Regions from separate parts of the Pedomonas mirosovicensis genome, predicted to be linked through region 3. Evidence: riboswitches for the same ligand, from Rfam matches in the RefSeq annotation. Region 3 holds a riboswitch; each other region holds the start of a gene.

Region 1 (6,567 bases), on a different contig from region 3:
CAGCACCGATGCCCTGCGCTGGGGCACGCCCGTCAACGGGGGCGGCCGCAGCAGCCTGTCCGTAACCCGTTTTGTCACCAGCGAGGGCGCGGGCGGGCCCGATCCCATCATCACCAATTCCGGCCTTCCCCAACCCGGCATCACCCTCACCCATGATAATTTTGCGATCAAGCCGCCAACCCTCACCAATGCACAGCTGCAAATCATGGCGACCTTCGAGTCGGCCGATCCGAACCTCGGGGTTGGCTTCAACATCGAGCGGGTCTTCGATATCGATTTTCTCGAAACGACGAATGTCGGCCCCTGCGCCGTTCCCCAGTCCGCGTCTGTCTGCGACGATGTTTTCATTCTGCAGAACCCAGAAGATCTGGCCGGCAGCTTTGAATTTGACGGCATCCTCTATACGGCGCGCCTCGTGTTCGATCCGGCGCTGTTTGAAGGCGGCCAGATTTTCTTCGCTGACTTTGATGGCGATGGCGACAACGAGCTGTTTTTCCTGACGGAGGAAAACACGACAGCCATTTTGCGAACCGGCATCCTCATCACCGCGCAGGCGGTGCCGGAGCCGGCTGCGCTCGGCCTGGCCGGCGCTGGCATTGCGGGCCTCGGCTTTGTCGTGCGCCGGCGCAGCCGCAAGGCCTGATCCTCGGGGGGCAGGAAAAATCCGGTGCGGGGAATTCCTCCGGCACCGGATTTTTAACCGGGCACCGGGGGAGGCGCTGTTGGACGCCTGGAACTGTTTGCTGATAGCAGGAACATGCCCTGTCGCCCGCCGTTCAGCAACGGGGGCCGAGTAGCGAAACCAGGGAGATGACCCATGGCCAATCAACGCCAGGACGACCAGCGTCAGCAAGACCAGAGCAACCAGGAGCAGCGCGGCGGGCGTCAGCAGCAACAGCAGCAGCGCCAGCAGCCTCAACGTCAGCAGCAGCAACAGCGCCAGAAGCAGAACCGCCAGCAACAGTAGGCGGAAGCAGGCGAATAAACAGTCGCGCGAGGGGGGAGATGCTCCCTCGCGCCTCTTTCCTTTCCTTGATGCGACCCGCGCCTTCCTCCCCGGTGGGCCGGTCGATACGGGGCGGTGTCTGTCGCTCCGTATTTTTTGCGTGGCCTTTCGGGTTGCCTGCGGTCAGGGGGCGGCGCGGGCGGAGCAATTGCGCCTCTTTTTCGTTATTCCCATGAAAGGAGAGGTGAGATTCATGCGCGCCAATGGCTTTGTGACAGGAGCGGCCCTGCTGACCGGCCTTGGTCTTGGCGGGGTTGCCCTGGCCGATGCTCTCACGTCGCCCGACAGTCAGGCGATTGATCCGTCCTTCGATATCCGCACGGCGGAGGTGACGGCGGATGCCGAGACGCTGCGCTTCCGCATGACCGTGCGCGGCGCCGCCGGGGCGCGCCTGCCCATGCCGACCGGCCAGCTGGCGGGCAGCGAGATGCTCGCCTACCTGTGGCCCACCAATTTTGATTCCGGCATCGTCGGCTTTCCGCCGCGGCGCGGGCTGCTGGTGCTGGGTCTGGTCAGCCATCCCGACCTGGTGGAAACCGTGGGCGGCAAGCAGCTGTCGTCCAACTGGCATCCTCACTGGTTCGTGGTGTCGCCCGGCAAGAGCTGTGGCCCGTTCGGCCTTGCGATGGAGGAGGGGCCGCCCGCCACGCCCGGTGGCCTGCCGGTGCTCACCCAGGTGGCCAACCTGCCGTTCACCATCGGGAATTCGCAGGTGGAAATCGATGTGCCGCGCAAGCTGCTCGGTGATCCGGGCAGGCTGCGCTACGACGGCATGACCGCGACGCTTCTGGTCAGCGCCACCCTGTCGTCGCCGGTCGTTTGCCTGCGGGTGACCGACGTGGCCTCGGGCCGGCTCACCCTCACCGGCACGGTAACGCAGCAGTAGGGCAGGTGGCCCCTCCAGCCGGAACAGAAGGCTCGGGTGGCGGGTTCTTTTTCTCAGGAGGAGGCGGGCGCTGCCACTGAAACTGTTGCTGCCAAGGCCCGCTTTCGTCCCTAGCCATGGAGTGGAACAATGCAGAACATGACCCCTTCGTCTGCCGACCCCAACAAGGAAGAGCCCACGCAGGAAAAGCAGGACGTGAAGTGCGGCGAGGCGCAGGAGAAGCGCGCCGACGAGGCTCTGGACGAGGCGATCGAGGAATCCTTCCCCGCCAGCGATCCGGTCTCGATGGTGGTCGATGGTCCGCGGGTGCAGCCGAAGGAATGTGATTTCCGTCCGTCGGACCAGCATCCGGAAACCGATCACGTCGCCCATCCCGAGAAGGACACGGTGGCCGCCGACCAGTCGGAGGAGCGCACGTCGGCCAATGCGGAAGGCGACCCGACCGGCACGGCCCGCCCGCAGAATACGGAACAGAACCGGCAAACCCGGTAAGGTTGCGGCGCGGCGGTTTTCTCCGCTTTCCGAAAACCATCGGCTCGGGCCGTGGCGGCGCAGGAACCGCCACGGCCCCGGTTGTTTTTTTGCCCGCAAATCCCCGGCTTGACGCTTTGGGTCGCCGGGTTTACCCGAAGAGGTGCGACAGGTTCCCCGTATCCGGGGTGAAAAGGGAACCCGGTGACGCGCCGGCTTCATGGAACGGCCGGGCCAATCCGGGGCTGCCCCCGCAACTGTAAGCGGCGAGTTCGCGCGCCATCAACGCCACTGGCTCAACCGGGAAGGCGGCGCGCACCGAACGAAGACCCGCAAGCCAGGAGACCTGCCTGCCGCCGTCGTCTGTCGCCCGGCCGGGGTGTGCCGAGCGCGCGGTCTTTCTCCCGTGAGACGACGCCGAGACGGCCGGAAGGCGGGCGCGGTCGCGCCGTGCCGCCCGGCCATGGTGGTGGCTGCGCCGGGCGCCCGTTGGGGCGCTCCGGCCTTGACGCGGGTGCTGGGTGCTGAACGGGCCTCGGAACTGGAAGCGGCGCGCGGCGGCGTCGCAAACGGGCGGCGGCAGGAGGCTGGCGGCGGCAGGCGTTGCCCTGCTTGGGCTGGCCGTCGGCCTGCCGTTTGCCGTCATGGGGCTGGACGTGGCGCGGAATGATGCGCCCTCTGAGCCCGCCTCCGCACCCGTTCCCCCGCAGGCTCCCCGGCGTATCGTCTCGCTCAATCCCTGCCTTGATGCCATCTTGCTGCATGTGGCCGAGCCCGGCCAGATCGCGGCGCTCAGCCACTATTCGCGCGACCCCGCCAGCTCCACCGTCGCCGATCTCGCCAGGCGCTTCCCCTTCACCTACGCCACGGCCGAGGAGGTGCTGATGCAAAAGCCCGATCTGGTGCTGGCCAGCGTCCACACCGCGCCCGCCACCCGCCGCGCGCTGGAGCGGATGAGCATTCCCGTCAGCGCCTTCGGCGTGCCGAACACGGTGGAGGAAAGCCTCCGGCAGATCCGCGACATCGCCGCTCTTGTCGGCCACCCTGAGCGGGGCGAGGAACTGGCGCGCCGCATCAACGCGGCGCTGGCGTCGATCCACGCGACGGGCAAGCCCATCCCCGCGCTCATCCTCCAGCCGGATGGCTTTTCGCCCGGCACCGGCACGTTGCAGGATGATCTGCTCTCCCGCGCCGGGCTTGCCAACCAAGCGCCCCGCTACGGCGTCGATTTCTGGGGCATCGTGCCGCTGGAGCGGCTGGTGGCGAACCCGCCCCGCCTGCTGCTGACCGGCGACCCCCACGCGGGCACGCCCGCCGCCCGCGACCGCCTGCTCGGCCACCCGGTTCTCCAGCGGCTGGAGGGGCGCATGGCGCTCGCCTATTACCCGCCCCAGCTGCTCTATTGCGGCGGGCCGTCGCTCATCGAGGCCGCCCGCTCCTTAAGCGCGGCCCGCAAGGCCGTGGAAAGCGCCTCATGAACCAAACCCGCGTTCTGTTTGTCCTCGCGGCCCTTGGCGGCCTCATTCTCGCCCTGTCGCTGGCCTCGCTGGCGGCGGGCAAGGTGTGGGTGTCCCCGCTCGGCATTTTCTCGGGCGATGATGCCGCGCCATACTTCATCATCGCGGAGCTGCGCCTGCCGCGCACCCTGCTCGCCATCGTGGTCGGCGGCGTGCTCGGCCTGTCGGGCGCGGTGTTGCAGGGCTATTTGCGAAACCCGCTGGCGGACCCCGCCGTGCTCGGCGTTTCCGCCTGCGCGGCATTCGGCGCGGTGCTCTCCATCTGGCTCGGCATATCGGCCAAGGCGGCGTGGGTGCTGCCCGCCTGCGCCATGGTGGCCGCCATCGCGGGCACGGCGCTGCTCTATATGCTGGCGGTCGAGACCAACCGGGTCGCCACCTTCATCCTCGCGGGCATCATCCTCAACAGCCTGGCGAGCGCGCTCACCTCGTTTGCCATCAGCCTGGCGCCCAGTCCCTTCGCCACCGCCGAGATCATCAACTGGATGATGGGCGCGCTCACCGACCGCAGCATGAACGACCTTGTCCTCATCCTGCCGTTCGCGGCGCTGGGCTGCGCGCTGCTGCTCACGACGGGGCGCGCGCTCGATGGTCTCAGCCTGGGGGAGCAGACCGCCCGCACCCTGGGGCTGAACCTCACCGCCATTCACCGCCGCGTACTGCTGGGCGTCGGCATTTCCGTCGGCGCGACGGTCGCCGTCACCGGCATCGTCGGCTTCGTCGGGCTGGTGGTGCCGCACCTGCTGCGCCCCTTCGTCGGCGCGCGCCCCGGCGCGCTGCTGGTGCCGAGCATGCTGGGCGGCAGCGCGCTGGTGCTGGCGGCCGATACGCTGGTGCGCGTGCTGCCCGGCGGCACGGAGGTGAAGCTCGGCATCGTCATGGCGCTGCTGGGCGCGCCCTTCTTCCTCTTCCTTCTCCTCAGGATGCGGAGCCAGCTGGCATGAGTGTGCTTGCCTGCGAAAATCTCGTCATCGATGCCGGCTCCAAACGCCTGCTGGGGCCGGTCGCCTGCGCCTTCCGGGCGGGGGAGGTGACCGCCGTGCTCGGGCCGAACGGGGCGGGCAAGTCCACCTGGCTCGGCGCGCTCGGCGGCGGGCGGCGGGTGAGCGGGGGCACCGTCCGGCTGGGCGAGGCGGATCTCGCCGTGCTCGATCCCCGCGCACGCGCGCAACGCCTCGGCTTCCTCGCGCAGGGGCGGGAGGTGGCGTGGGGCTTGTCGGTCGAGGCCGTCGTTGCCCTCGGCCGTCTGCCCTATGGCCGCTTCGCCGCCGCGCCCGGCCCCGAGGACCGCGCGGCCATCGAGGCCGCCATTGCCCGCTGCGGGCTGGAGGCGCTGCGCCACCGCGACATCCTCACCCTGTCGGGCGGGGAGCGGGCGCGGGCGCTGCTCGCCCGCGTGCTGGCGGGCAAGCCCCAGTGGGTGTTGGCGGATGAGCCCCTTGCCGGGCTCGACCCCGCCTATCAGCTCGACATCGTCCGCCTGCTGCGCGATCTGGCGGCCGAGGGGCGGGGCGTCATCGTCACGCTGCACGATCTTTCGCTCGTCGGTCGGCTGGCGGACCGGGTTGTCGTTCTGCGCGCCGGCCAGGTGGTGGCCGATGGCCCCGTGGCCTCCGTGCTCACGCCGGATGTGATGGCGGCGACCTACGGCGTTGCGGTTGATGTGCTTCAGTCGGGCGATGGCGAGCGGGTGGTGCTGCCCACCCGCCGGCTGGAAGAGGCGGAAGCGCCGGAGGCGCCCCTGGCGGTGACGCCCGCTTCGTCATTTTGACGGCGAAATAGCGCCGCCCCCTGTCGCTTTGCCTGTGGCTGCTGGCACGGTTTGATGGAATGGTCTACCTCCTTGGGCCAGGGGGCGATATCCTGTGGCCGCGTACCGGGAGGAGACTGAAACATGAACGACGTGAGCGTCCAGCAAGGCGTGCAGGGCCCGAAGAAGATCGTGTGGCCCAAGTTCCGCTGGGAAGACCCGCTGCTGCTGGAAGACAGCCTGACCGAGGAAGAGCGGATGATCCGCGACGCGACCCGCGCCTACTGTCAGGAAAAGCTCATGCCCCGCGTGCTGGAGGGCAACCGGCACGAAAAGTTCTTCCCCGAGATGATGACGGAAGCGGGCGACCTCGGCCTTCTGGGGCCCACCATCAAGGGCTATGGCTGTCCCGGCGTGTCTTATGTCGCCTATGGCCTCATCGCCCGCGAGGTGGAGCGGGTGGACAGTGCCTATCGCTCCACGCTTTCCGTCCAGTCCTCCCTCGTCATGTGGCCGATCTACGCCTACGGCACCGAGGCGCACCGGGAGAAATACCTGCCCAAGCTCGCCAGCGGCGAATGGGTGGGCTCCTTTGGCCTCACCGAGCCTGACTCCGGCTCCGATCCCGGCAGCCTGAAAACCCGCGCCCGCCGCGTCGATGGCGGTTTCGTGCTGAACGGCACCAAAATGTGGATCACCAATTCGCCCATCGCGCAGGTGTTCGTGATCTGGGCCAAGCTCGTCAATGACGAAGGGTGGGACGAGATCCGCGGCTTCATCGTCGAGCGCGGGGACAAGGGCGTCTCCACGCCCAAGATCGAGGGCAAGTTCTCGCTGCGCGCCGGCCTCACCGGCGAGGTGGTGCTGCAGGACGTGTTCATCCCCGAGGACCGCATGTTCCCTGAAATCAAGGGTCTCAGCGGCCCGTTCGGCTGCC
Region 2 (6,567 bases), on a different contig from region 3:
CGGCCGTAGACCTCCAACCCCGGCAGGATGGCGTAGCCCGCGCGCAGGTCGACCAGCGTGTAGCCTTCCAGCCGGTTGACCTCGCCCGCGGAATCATAGCTGTCGCCGGTGAGGGTGAGGCTGGCCGAGAAATTCAGCTTCTCAGTCGCCGCCCAGTTCACCGAGGTCTGGAAGCTGTCGCGGGCGCGGCGGGCAAGGTCGGTGTCCGTCACCTCGTTCAGCGGCTCAAGCCAGGTGTAGTTGGCGCGGATGACCAGCGGGTCGATGGGCTGCAGCAGCAGGCCCAGCTCGACGCCCTTGAACGAGGCGCGGGCCACGTTGTCGTAATAGCCCCAGCGGCCGTCGGCGCACATGGGGTCGCCCGTGGTGCAGTTCACATAATCGATCTGGTTTTTCAGCTTCTGCTGGAAGTAGGTGCCGCTCACGCGGATGCGCCCCTCGACGAAGCCCTGATCGAAGCCCACTTCCCAGCCCTTGCTGGTTTCGGCGTCCAGATCCTCGTTCCCGTAGACGCTGTAGAGCTGATAAAGGCTCGGGGCCTTGAAACCCTCGCCCCAGTTGGCGCGCAGCAGCGTGTCGGTCTCCTCGATGCGGTAGGCCCCGGCGACGCGGAAGGTGGCGTGATCGCCAAAGGTGTCGTGGTCGTCATACCGCGCGCCCGCCGTCAGGGTGAGGCGCTCGAACAGCGTGGTCTGGCCCTGGGCGTAGAGGCTGTGAATGTCCACGTTCGCCCGCAGGGGCGCGGCATCGCCCAGCGCGATGTTGCGGATCTTGGTGCGCTCCGTCTCCGCGCCGAAGGTGATTTCCGTCGCCGGGCCCGCGCGCACCGTGCCCTGGTATTCGAAACGGCGGGTCTGGCCGCGCGTGTCGTTGGTCTTGAGGTCGGCGTCATAATCGGCGCGGTCCGTGCGGCTGTAACCCACCGCGAGGCGGTTGGAGAACGCGCCGCCAAGGGCATCGACGGTGACGCCCGCATAGCCGGAGTAGAGGGTGTTGGTGCTGTTGTTCTGCGTGTCGGCGAACATGTAGAGCGGCGGCGGGAAGCCGTCGTAGTCCGCCCGGCCGCGATTGTAGAGGCCCTTCAGGTCCAGCCGCACGTTGTCCGCCAGCCGCGCGCCCACGCTGCCGAGCACGGACCAGTTGCGGTAGCCGTCCTTCTCGGTGTTGCCGTCGTCCTTGTCGGCGGCGGAAATGCCGTCCGTGTCGTAGAAGCTGGCGGTCAGGGAGCCGGTGACGGCCTCGGTGCCGCCGGAGACGGTGCCCGCCGCGCGCCAGCTGTCGAAGCTGCCGCCCTCGACCAGCCCTTCGGCGTGCAGGCCGGGCTGGCCGGAGGTGGTGATGATGTTGATGACGCCGCCGATGGCGTGGCTGCCATAGAGCGTGGACTGGGGCCCGCGCAGCACCTCGACGCGCTCGATGCCGGTGGTGACGATATCGGTGAGGTGGGCGGTGCCGGCCGGCGTCGAGGGGTCGTTGATGCGGACGCCATCGACAAGAACCACCGTTTCCTCGCCGCCGACGCCGCGCAGAAACAGGGACGTTTGCGCGCCGGGCCCGCCGCTGCGGACGACGGTGACGCCCGGCACCTCGCGCAGCACGTCGGTAAGCATGGTTTTGCGGGTGGCCTTGATGTCCTCGGCGGTGAGGACGGAGACCGACGTGCCGGTAACGCCCAGGCTCTGTTCCGTGCGGGTGGCGGAGACGATGATCTGGTCCAGCGGGTTGACGGGTTCCAGGGCGAACGCGGGCTGGGCCGCGAAATTCAGCGCTATGGCCGCGGTAACAAGAAAGAGACGATTTACGTGGCAGGGCGACATGCCTGACCTCCCAAACGCAAGCAGGTTCCAGTCTGTCAGGGAGAGCCGGCCGGCTGGCCACAGGCGGACAGGCGATGATATCGCGCAGCCCCCGCTCCGGCATCCGGCGCAGCAACCCTGACGGTTGATGTCGCCGTTCCGGAAGAACCCGTCGCACACCGCTCGACCCGGCAGCATGCAAGGCGACGACAACAGGCAGGTCTCCTGGCTTCCGGGTCTGCGCGCACGCCTTCCGCCTTCCCAGTTTCCCAGTGGCTTCAATCGAAGGCGGCGCTCGCCGGTTACAGTTGCGGGGACAGCCGTGGCCTGGGGGCAAGCCCTTGCACCACATTCCCCTTTTAACCCCCTTTCGGGGGGCCTGTTGCGGGGGTGAGGGCTAGTGCGGCGCGCAAGGCCCGTCAAGCCCCCATCGCAGCAAGGGCCGGGAACAGGCGCGCAAGTAAGACCTCAGCAAACTGGACTTTTTCGCGCGGCGCGCCAGATTGCCCGAAAGAGAAAAGAACAACACGCAAGGACTACCGTGCTTCATGCTTCCTCAGGCGCACGCCGCACCTCGCATAGCGCCCAGCCGCAACTGGAGTTCACCCTTCCCGCCCCCCGCAAGTCCGCACAGGCCGCGCCCGACCGGCCAGCGCAGGAAAACGACAGGCCAATGACCGACGACAGCGACGACGATGACTCGCCGGTCTTCGCACTGGTGAAGGAAAGCGGCATCGACGGCGTAAAACGCACTCTTTATCTGGTGCTGGAGACGACGCAGGGAGAGCTGTTCCGGCTGGACTTCACCCCAGGGTGCGTTCCGCTGGCGGTGGCCGCCCTCTCCGCCGAGCTGGGCTTCCTGCAGCGCCAGCAGGCGGACAGCGCCATGCCCGTGCAGCCGATCATCGCCGATGCCTGTCAGCTGGGGGAAACGGCGGACGGCAGCCCCGCCCTCATCGCCACCATGGAAGGCGGCGGTGAGCTGCCCCTGCAGGCGAGCCTCAAGACCCTGCAGCGGCTGGCCAAGGACATCGAGGCCTATATGCGCGTGAAAGCCCCCGGCCCCGCCCGGCCATAAGGCCACTTCCAGCGGGCGCGACCGTTCGTGAAGAGCGCGGCCGGGTATGCGTGGAGGAAGCCCAAGGGGAAGCCTGGCGCTTGTGCGCCTGCGCGCACGCCCCCTGCCAATCAAAACTTCCCTGCCTGAAATCTGTTAGAAAATCGGCACGATGCGGGCCTGCGGCAGCGGGGTTGGCGCGCCCTCCGTCAGGTCCTGCGCGGCGGTGCTCCAGGTTTGCGCCTCGGCGCAGATCTTCTGCAGGCGGCGCAATGCCTCATCGGCCTGAACGGCGGTGAAGCCGTAGGGCTCGCCGCTGGGCGCGCCGCTCCACATGCGCGCATAGGCGTGCCGGTTGGCGTCGGTCAGCGGCGGCGCCAGGCCCTCGGCGAAGGTGATGGTGAACCGCTCGATCGCCGAGGCGGCATTCCGGTAGCGGATCCAGAAATGGGCGTCGAAATCGAAATCCTCCACAAGCGTTTCGCCCGCCTTCGCCCCCTTGCCCGCCACCCGCCGCAGAACCTCGCCGGGCATGTCGAGCTTCATCCCGCCTTCATCCGCCGCCAGCGCGATGCGAACAACGCGGTCGCGGTGGCCGGGCGCGCGCGCCTGCAACAGGTCGCGCCAGTTCTGCATGGTGGCGATGATGGCGAACAGGAAGCTGGAGAGGTCCGCGAGGCCGCCCTTGCCGGTGATGGACCGGTAGCGCGGGGCCCGCCCCTCCCGCGTGCTGCGCGGCAGCGTGACCACCTGCTCCGGCGGCGGGTTTTGATCCGGATAGACCAGATCGATCGCGAAGGTGGGCCAGCGCGGCAGCGGCGCGTCAAACAGGTGAACGGGGAAGTTGCTGGCCGCGCCGCCATCGGTGAACCAACAGACGCGGAAGTCATTCTCCGAGATGGGGCAGGCGTCAATATCGATCAGCGCGCCATCCTCCGCGCCGCCGAGCGCCAGCGCGTCAACGCTCTCGACGAAGCGCGGGCGGTCGTGCAGCCCGGCGCGGGGATGCGCCCGCCCTTCGGCGCGCAGGCGCTGCCAGTCCAGCTCATAAAGGGGAACGGCGCTGATGAGCAGCGGAAAGCTGAGGCTCATGCGCGCGGCGACCACGATGGGCAGCGCGCCGTCCTTCGGCAGTTCATAGAAGATCGGGTTGGCGCGGGGGTAATGGCAGGGGGCGTGGGCCTTCATCCAGGCAACGACCGGCGCCGGGAAGAGGCGCAGAAACTCATCCTCCCGAAACCACAGGCGGCCCTGGACGAACGGAATGGTGCGCGGCTCGGAATGGGAGACGTTGGTGGTGATGATTTGCAAATCGAGCGTGCGGGGCCCCTCGGGCTCGCCTGCATAGCGCGGCGCGTCCCACAGATCCCGGAACACCACGGGCCGGCCATCCGGGTCCTCAAGGCCCGCCACCTGGCGGATGGTCTCGTGCATCCATTCAGTGAGCGCGGGGGTGGAGAAACCCGGCTGCCGGGTGCCGGGGCACAGGCCGAGAAAGTTAGAGGCGGCCGCAGCGCCCAGCGCCTGGATCGACCGCCAGCCCCCCACGGCCAGCGCGCAGACGAGCGCCGGCAGCAGCGCGGCGACAAGGCCGCCGACGCCATCGATGCCGTAGCCCAGCCCCAGCAGCAGGAAGAGCGTGAGCAGCATGGAAAAGGGCGCCATGCGGACAAGCGCCAGCAACACCTCCAGCGCCACGCGCGCCCGGCCGGGCTTGGCGGCGAGCGCAACGATCAGCCGGTAGGCGGCGCGGCCATTCCAGGCAGGCTGGAACAGGCCGTAGATGAAGCCCCGGCGCGTCAGCTGCCCGGCGACCAGCTCCAGCCCCGCCATGCCGATGTGCGGCTTGCTGTGACAGGCGGGCTCCAGCGCCCGGCGCCGCTCGCCCAGCGCTGCCGCCGCGCAGATGGCCGCCGCAATGGCGCCCGCCGACGTGCCGCCGATATTCTTGAAGCGGTACTTGCGGGCCAGCGCCAGCACCGCGTTGGGATAGACCAAGCCGCTGGTGATGCCGCCCTTCATCACGAGATCGCAGTAGCCTTGCGACCCGGTCTCCGTCTCCCCGGCCATGCCGTGCCTCCGCCCGCTGGTGCCGCCAGCTAATCCTTATAGCATAGCCGCATGACGGTTCATCATCGGCATGGGCGAAGACGTGGCGCATAGACGGCCTGGAACAGGTGGGGCTGCGCCCTCTTCCGCGTGGGCGAGCGGTTATTCTGTCGCAATGGAATTTCAGGAATTCGCTTTTAAGACTAACCGCAGCCTGTAATAGTTGCTTTGAGAAATGAGCTCGTCCGCTGATGCCGCTTGATCCGCTCTCCCTGTTTACGGCCTCCTTGCTGGTGCTGCTCCTCGTCAGCAGCCTGCTTCTGCTTGCGTGGCTGCAAAACCGGCAGGTGCAGGCCCTGGCCTGGTGGAGCCTCGCCTTCCTGCTGGCAGGGCTTGGCTTCACGGGAGCGCTGATGGGCGCGGACAGCGCGCACAGCCTCGTCCGGGAAGTGGGCAACGCCGCCATCCTGCTGGGCTATGGCCTGTCGCTGAAGGCATCCCGGCAGTTCAACCAGCGCGCCACGCCCGTGGCCATCACGCTGGGCGGCAGCTTCATCTGGCTGTTCGCCTGCTGGGTCATCAACATCCCCTTCTCCCTCCGCCTGGAACTCGCCTCCCTGCTGTGCGGTGGCTACACCTTCGCCATGGCCTACGAGCTGTGGTTCGGCGCGCGCGAGCGGCTGATCTCCCAGCGCACCGCCGCCCTGCTGTGCGGCCTGCACGGCTTCTATTTCATCCTGCGGATCATCACCGGCCCGACGCTCCAGCGCACCATCCAATGGGTGGAGCAGTTGGACACCACCTGGGCACTCATCATGTCGATCGAGACGCTGGTCTACGCCACCAGCTTCGGCTTTCTCATCGTCTCCATGGCCAAGGAGCAGATCGAGGCCCGCCACCGCCGCGCCGCCCTGCAGGACCCGCTGACCGGCATCGCCAACCGCCGCGCCTTCAAGGAACAGGCGGAACAGCGCCTCGCCCGCAACCAGGCCCTGGGACGGCACAGCAGCGTCATGCTGTTCGACCTCGACCACTTCAAGGCCATCAACGACGGCCACGGCCACGATGCGGGCGACCAGGTGCTCATCGGTTTCTGCGAACTGGTGGAGGGATTGCTGGACCCGGATACCCTGTTCTGCCGCATGGGCGGAGAGGAATTCGCCGCCTTCCTGTCCGGGGAGGACCCGAACCGGGCCCTGACGCTCGCCGAGCGCATCCGCGCCGCCCTTGAAGACGGCGGCATGAAGGCGAACCAGCAGCATATTGCCGCCACCGTGAGCATCGGCATCGTTATCAGCCGCGATGCGGCCATATCCTTGCGCGACCTGCTGGCCCACGCCGACGCCGCGCTCTACGAGGCCAAGGCCGGCGGCCGCAACCGGGTGGCCGTCTACTGCGCCGACCGCAACAAGGCGACCAGCCTGCAGGTGGCATAGAACCGGTCAAGGGCGCTCGCCCCGGTAGTTGGGATGGCCGATGATTGCCTCGATTATCTGCCCGCCTCCAGTTTCAGAAATTGCGGTATTAACCCCGACAGACTTTGTCTTGGCGCTGAACAGCCGCCGCATCCAGTCGTTCTCGCGAGGCACAATGAACTTGATAAATTCGTGCGTGCCGCCCCGTGGGACGTAAATTCGCGATAGCCTCACGTTCAGCAGTTCGGCC
Region 3 (6,567 bases):
GATCGAGATGACGTCCGCATCCATTACCGCGATTGCGTCTAGAATATCATTGAACTCCGAATAGCACATGTGGGTGTGGATCTGCGTTGTATCCGCAACGCCGGACGCAGCGAGCCGGAAGCTCTCAATGGCCCAGTCGAGATAGGTCTTCCAGTCGGCCTGCCGCAGCGGCAAGCCTTCGCGCAGGGCAGCCTCGTCGATCTGGATCATCTTCGCGCCCGCGGCTTCCAGGTCCCGCACCTCATCGCGGATGGCCAGCGCGATCTGGCGGCAGGCAAGCGCGCGGGGGATATCGTCCCTGACGAACGACCAGTTGAGGATCGTAACCGGCCCGGTCAGCATGCCCTTGATCGGCTTTTGGGTGAGCGACTGGGCATGGCGCCACCACTCAACCGTCATGGGCGCAGGCCGCGACACATCCCCAAACAGGATTGGCGGCCGGACGTAGCGTGAGCCATAGCTCTGCACCCAGCCATGCTTGGTGAAGGCAAAGCCCGCAAGCCGCTCGCCGAAATACTGCACCATGTCGTTGCGCTCGAATTCGCCATGCACCAGCACATCAAGTCCGATTTCCTCCTGCCAGCGCACGGCAGCCTCGGTTTCCCGGCGCAGAAAGGCCTTGTAGTCGACAATGCTCAGCGCACCCTTGGCGTGGGCAGCACGCGCCTTTCGAACATCCTCCGTCTGAGGGAAGGAACCGATCGTCGTCGTCGGGAACAGCGGCAAGTTCAGCGCTGCACGTTGAAGCCGTGAACGCTCCGCAAAGGAACCGAACCGCCTTGTCATTTCCGGGCTGACTGCCTTGATGCGGGCTGCAACGGCCACATCGTGAACCTTGGCGGAGGTTGTACGCCGCTCAGCTGCCTTGGTGGAGGCGGTCAATTGCTGCGCCACGGTCTGCCGACCGCCAGCAAGTGCCTTGCCAAGAACAGACAACTCGCCGATCTTCTGGGCGGCAAAGGCGAGCCATTCCTTCACATCCGGGTCCAGCTCCGTCTCCAACTCAAGATCGATCGGCACGTGAATGAGCGAGCAGGATGGCGCAATCTCGAACCGCTCCGCGCCATGCTCGGCAACGATCGGCTCCAGACGGTCAAGAATCTGGGACAGGTTGGCGCGCCAGACATTGCGGCCGTTGATAACGCCGAGCGAAAGCACCAGATCGGACGGAGCCTTGGCCAGCGTGGCCTCCAGTTGCTCCGGAGCCCGGACAAGGTCGAGATGGAGACCCGCAACCGGCAGGCTGAGGGCCGTCCCCAGATTATCGTCAAGCCCACCGAAGTAGGTCGTCAGCATGACCTTCAGCTGCGGTACTTGCTTCGCAAACAGGCCGTATGCCGTCCGCAATGCGGCACGTGCCGTCTCGTCGAGGTCAAGCGCCAGACAGGGCTCGTCCACTTGAACCCATGTTGCACCGTTTGCGGCAAGGCGCTCCAGCACCTCCACATAGACAGGCAGCAGATTCTCAAGGAGTGACAGAGGATCGAGCGAGGGATCCTTGCTCTTGCCGAGTTTCAGGTAGGTCACCGGCCCCAGGAGAACGGGGCGCGTCTCATAACCAAGCGCTTTGGCTTCCAGATACTCTTCGATTGGCTTGATGGACGCGAGACGGAACTGCTGTCCTGTGGTGAACTCTGGCACCATGTAATGGTAGTTGGTATCGAACCACTTGGTCATCTCGAGAGCCGGCACGCCATGGCTGTGAGCAGTGCAGCCATGCGAACAGGTGTCGCTGTGCCCACCGCCCTGGCTGCCACGAGCCATGGCGAAGTAGGTGTCGAGCGGCACGGGGCCATCGGTCCAGCCATAGACATCAGGGATGGCGCCGACCATGACACTCGTATCGAGCACATGGTCGTAAAGCGAGAAGTCGTTCGACGGGATGTTGGTTACGCCGAGGGCCTTCTGGCGCGCCCAGTTTTCGGCGCGCAAACGTGCTGCCGCCTGCAATAGCGTTGCCGCATCAGACTTGCCGGACCAGTAGGCTTCCAGAGCGAGTTTCAGTTCGCGGCGCGGACCGATCCGCGGCACGCCAAGAGTGCTGACAGGTAAGGAAGTAAGAGACATCGGCTCAACCCCATTTCAATGTTGGGGGCAAAGGCCGAGCGGACGCGCGTAAGAAGTCAGGAACAAAGCGCCCCTGGCCGCAAACTGTGCGTACCACCGGGACACCCCGCCCAGGGACGTTATGGCGTCGCGGCAGGTCTCCTGGCTCGCGGGTCGTCGCCTCCGTCCGGCCTTCCCGAGGGCATTCCCTCAGTGACGCGTGATGGACTTCAGCTTGCCGCTTACAGTTGCGGGGGCAGCTCCGGCATTGCCAATGGCGCACCGGATTCCCTCTTAGCTCCGACGCGCAAGACGCGCCGGAGAACCACGACACAGCGAAGATTGACCGCGCATCGGGCTGAAGTCAATAGACATAAAGACATGTTTATGTCGTGATATTCTTTTAAAGCGATATCATCTGCAGTACCGGGCGGGACTTTCGCATCTTATGCGTTATGCCCCGCCTTCGCCTTGTTCCCACCCGCCCCCAAGGGCCTTGTAGAGTGCAATCAGCGCATTCAGTTCCGCCGCCCGGGCCTCGACGCTCTGCCGATCAGCGAGGCTAAAGGCAGATTGCGCGTTGAGAAGTACGATCAAATCATCTTCGCCCGCCCGGTATCGCTGCCGGGCCAAGTCCAGAGCTACGGCCGACTGGGCACGGGCAGCTTCACTCCGCCGGCGCGTTTCCTGCGCTGCTGAGAAACGATTGATCGCCGTCTCGCTTTCGGATAGCGCCGAGATGACCAGCCGCTCATAGCGGGCAGCGGCGGCTTCGGCCTTGGCATCGGCGGCGCGGATCTGCGCCCGGATCCGCCCGCCCGAAAACAGGGGCCAATGGAAGGTGGGCCCAGCCTGGAAACGCAAGCTGTCCCCCGACGTCAGATCGTCCGTATCTCTTGCCTGAAGCCCCACCCCACCGATCAGCGAAAACCGCGGAAACAGGTCCGCCGTTGCCACCCCGATGTCAGCCGTCGCTGCCGCCAGCTCGCGCTCTGCCTGACGCACATCCGGTCGGCGGCGCAGCAGGTCCGCCCGCAGGCCAACGGGGACGACTGAAGGCGCTTGGGGAAGCGCTCCACGGACCAGCAGCGTTTCAGGGATTTTCTCAGGCGGCTGGCCGATCAGCACCCCGATCCGGTAAGCGGCGGCCGTTGCATCGACCTCCAGACTTTGTAACTCCGCCGTCGTCGTTTGCGCCTGGGCATCGGCCCGCGCGAAATCGAACCTTGATGCCTCGCCCGCCCGATAGCGTGCACCGACAAGGCGGGCGACCTCCTGCTGTGCCTCGGCATCGTTGCGAGCGCTGGCAAGGCGGGCCTGCGCCGCACGCAAATCCACATAGCTTCTGGCCACTTCCGCAACGATACTGAGGAGGACGCTGCGGCGCGCCTCCTCAGCAGCTTCCACCCGCGCCTCAGCGCCTTCAACGGCCCGCCGCGTCGCCCCCCAAATGTCGATCTCCCAAGAGGCATCGAAGCCTATGTCGTAAAGCGGAAAGGTCGGATCAAAGCCTGGAATGCGGTTGACCGGAATCTGGCCATTTTCGCTGAGGCGATTTTTGGTGGCAGAGCCCGCCGCGTCGATCGCCGGCAGAGCCCGGCCGCGCACCGCGTCCCGGTCCGCCCGCGCCTGGCGCAGGCGCGCCTCAGCTTCCCGTAGGTCGAAATTGTTCCTAAGCGCCGTATCGATCAGACCCGCCAGCATCGGGTCCTTGAGCGTGCGCCACCAGGTAGTATCAATGTCTCGCGTATCCGCCGGCGATTGCCATTCAGGGGCAACCTGCATCGGTGGCGGCGCGTAATCTGGACCGACCGCCGTACAGGCCGCTAGAGCTGCGGCGGATACCATCAGCAGAACAAGACGGCGATACATGGCCTCACTCCATTCGAGCGCGGAAGAGGACGGCCGAGGCGCTGAGCGTAACCAGCGCAATCAGCGCCATAGGCCAGGTGTTGGCAAGGATCGCATCGGCCGGCATGTTCTTCAGGAAGACCCCCTCGGATATGATGAGAAAGTATCTGAGCGGATTAATCACCGTTACCGCCTGAAGCCACGCGGGCATGTTGTCGATCGGAGTTGCGAACCCTGAAAGCAAGACCGCAGGCACGCTGACCAGAAAAGAGCCGAGAAAAGCCTGCTGCTGGGTATAGGAGAGAGTCGAGACCAGCATGCCGACGCCAATCAGGGAGAGAAGATAGACAATCATCGCGGGATAGAAGAACAGGAGCGAACCGGTAAGCGGCACCCCGAACACTGTTGGGATCAGCAGGATATAAACGGTGGCATTGAAAAGACCGATCAGCAGCGGCGGCGTCATCTTGCCGATCAGAATTTCATGAACGCGCAGGGGTGAGACCATCAGCTGATCGAAGCTGCCCAGCTCCCGCTCGCGCGCGACCGATTGGGCAGTGATGGCAAGCCCCATAAGCGAGCCGATAACGACGATCAGTCCCGGCATGACGAACCACTGATACTCCAGGTTGGGATTGAACCAGTGGGTCACCGTGGTCCACGTAACGGGTGCATGCCCGTCTGGCCGCGGGTGCGCTTCGGCCGCGACACTGCTAATGATCTGACTGAGATAACCCGCCACGATCTGGGAGGCATTGGAGCGGCGGCCATCCAGGATGATCTGAACCTCGGCGGTGTTCCCCGCCAGCACATCGGCGCTGAACCGGGCATCGAAGGCAACGGCGGCGATCACCTCCTGATTGTTGATCGCATCATGCAAATCCGCGCGGGAGCGCAGCGCAACAACGTGCCTGACATTCGGGCTTCCGGCGATGCGGGAGACGACTTCATGGCTCCATACGCCGTGGTCTTGATCGAGCACGCCTACATCGAAATTCTTCACCTCCAGCGTTGCGGCAAAGCCGAACACGAACAGTTGCAGGAGTGGCGGCGCGATGAGCGTCGCCCGTGATTTAGGGTCACGCAGCACGGCCCAGAGTTCTTTAAGGATAATCGCCCACAAGCGATGAACGGCTGGCCAGTCCATCAGGCAATCCTCCGCCGGGTCGCCCGGAAGGCAAGACCAAAGAAGAGGCATCCGAACCCCAGCATCGCCAGGATGTTGGGAAGGAATAAGCTCCACATGTCACCGACCACGAACACCGTCGTCAACGGCGGAACGAGATAGCGGGCCGGCACGGCGTAGGTGATCCACTGGATCAACCTGGGCATGGAGGGGATCTCGTACAGAAACCCGGACAGGAGCATACCGGGAAGGAAGGCGGTCAGAAGCGCCACTTGGCTTGCCACGAACTGGTTTTTTGTGGCCGCCGAAATAAGGAGCCCCTGCCCGAGCGCAGGCATTAGAAAAGCAGAGGCGATGGCAAGAAGAGCAAGGATGGAGCCCCGCAAGGGCACGCCGAAAAGAAGAATTGCCAGCACTGTGCACAGAGCCATGGAGCCAAGCGCCAGCCCGAAATAGGGGAGGATCTTGGCTGCTAGGAACTCCGCCATGCTGATGGGGGTGGCCATCAGCCCCTCGAGCGTCCCCCGCTCCCATTCGCGGGCGACGACAAGGGCTGTCAGCAGGGTCCCGATCATGGTCATGACGATAGTGATGGAACCGGGGACCAACGCAAACCGGCTTTCAAGGCCAGGGTTGAACCAGTGGCGCGTCTCGATGGAGATCAGCTGAGTGTTTTGCCTGCCATTCTCGCGCAAATATCCTTCCGCCCAAGCCGCGCGTACACCCTCCGCATAGGCGGCCACAAATGCGGCCGTATTGGGCAGCGATCCATCAGTAATCACCTGGATACCAGTGCCCCGCCTGGAGGCCACATCCCGCCCGAAATCAGCCGGAATCACCACGATGCCTCGAATATCTCCCGCCACAAGGGCACGTCTGAGCTCGGTAACGTCCCGCTGCATCGTTACCTCGAACCAGGGCGAGTGACGGTAGGCGCTGGCAAGGCTTAACGCCGACGCGCTTGAGTCCTCAACCGCCAATCCGATCCGCGTGCGGGTGGTATCGAGCGACACGCCGTAACCGAAGAGAAACAGAAGGATCAGCGGCAAGGCGAAGGCGATCAGCATGGCCGAGGGATCACGCACGATTTGCAGCGACTCCTTGGCAAGCAGCGCAAGGAAGCGCCGAGCGTTGAAGGTAGTGTTCATGCTGCCTCCACCTCCTGCTCGCAGGCCTTGATAAGCGCGATGAATGCATCCTCCATCGTCGGATCGGCAAGGCTTGTGAGTGTGGTAGCCCGAGCCTTCAGATCGTCGGGTGTGCCGATGGCGATCTCCCGCGCTCGGTAAATAAGCGCAATGCGATCACAATATTCCGCTTCCTCCATGAAGTGGGTCGTCACCAGAACCGTCACGCCCCGCTGCACCAGCCCGTTGATGTGTCCCCAGAACTCCCGGCGGGTGACCGGGTCGACACCCGATGTCGGCTCGTCGAGGAACAGCACGGGCGGCTCGTGAAGGACCGCGCAGGCAAGCGCCAGACGCTGCTTGAGGCCGAGCGGCAGCGTGCCGGCGTTCGTCGTGAGGTAACGCTCCAGCTCAAAG

What was found. A riboswitch is a leader RNA that binds a small molecule or an ion and turns the genes downstream of it on or off. The one in region 3 is predicted to bind cobalamin.
Region 1: it holds a riboswitch for cobalamin, as region 3 does, so the genes downstream of both, L0C21_RS10745 (ABC transporter substrate-binding protein) here and metE (5-methyltetrahydropteroyltriglutamate--homocysteine S-methyltransferase) in region 3, are expected to answer to the same signal.
Region 2: it holds a riboswitch for cobalamin, as region 3 does, so the genes downstream of both, L0C21_RS10770 (TonB-dependent receptor plug domain-containing protein) here and metE (5-methyltetrahydropteroyltriglutamate--homocysteine S-methyltransferase) in region 3, are expected to answer to the same signal.

What each region holds. Positions count from the first base shown of each region.
Region 1 covers NZ_JAKFIA010000001.1:2,258,525-2,265,091, reverse strand. Annotated here, with positions in the region: gene L0C21_RS10765 (THxN family PEP-CTERM protein) at 1-643, shown strand, start outside; gene L0C21_RS10760 (hypothetical protein) at 818-967, shown strand; gene L0C21_RS10755 (hypothetical protein) at 1,191-1,892, shown strand; gene L0C21_RS10750 (hypothetical protein) at 2,022-2,384, shown strand; cobalamin riboswitch at 2,517-2,731, shown strand; gene L0C21_RS10745 (ABC transporter substrate-binding protein) at 2,885-3,841, shown strand; gene L0C21_RS10740 (FecCD family ABC transporter permease) at 3,838-4,824, shown strand; gene L0C21_RS10735 (ABC transporter ATP-binding protein) at 4,821-5,651, shown strand; gene L0C21_RS10730 (acyl-CoA dehydrogenase) at 5,775-6,567, shown strand, end outside.
Region 2 covers NZ_JAKFIA010000001.1:2,265,647-2,272,213, forward strand. Annotated here, with positions in the region: gene L0C21_RS10770 (TonB-dependent receptor plug domain-containing protein) at 1-1,817, opposite strand, end outside; cobalamin riboswitch at 1,995-2,194, opposite strand; gene L0C21_RS10775 (hypothetical protein) at 2,338-2,874, shown strand; gene L0C21_RS10780 (patatin-like phospholipase family protein) at 3,010-4,923, opposite strand; gene L0C21_RS10785 (GGDEF domain-containing protein) at 5,154-6,338, shown strand; gene L0C21_RS10790 (hypothetical protein) at 6,345-6,567, opposite strand, start outside.
Region 3 covers NZ_JAKFIA010000002.1:712,082-718,648, reverse strand. Annotated here, with positions in the region: gene metE (5-methyltetrahydropteroyltriglutamate--homocysteine S-methyltransferase) at 1-2,067, opposite strand, end outside; cobalamin riboswitch at 2,182-2,391, opposite strand; gene L0C21_RS15915 (efflux transporter outer membrane subunit) at 2,500-3,918, opposite strand; gene L0C21_RS15910 (ABC transporter permease) at 3,923-5,044, opposite strand; gene L0C21_RS15905 (ABC transporter permease) at 5,044-6,171, opposite strand; gene L0C21_RS15900 (ATP-binding cassette domain-containing protein) at 6,168-6,567, opposite strand, start outside.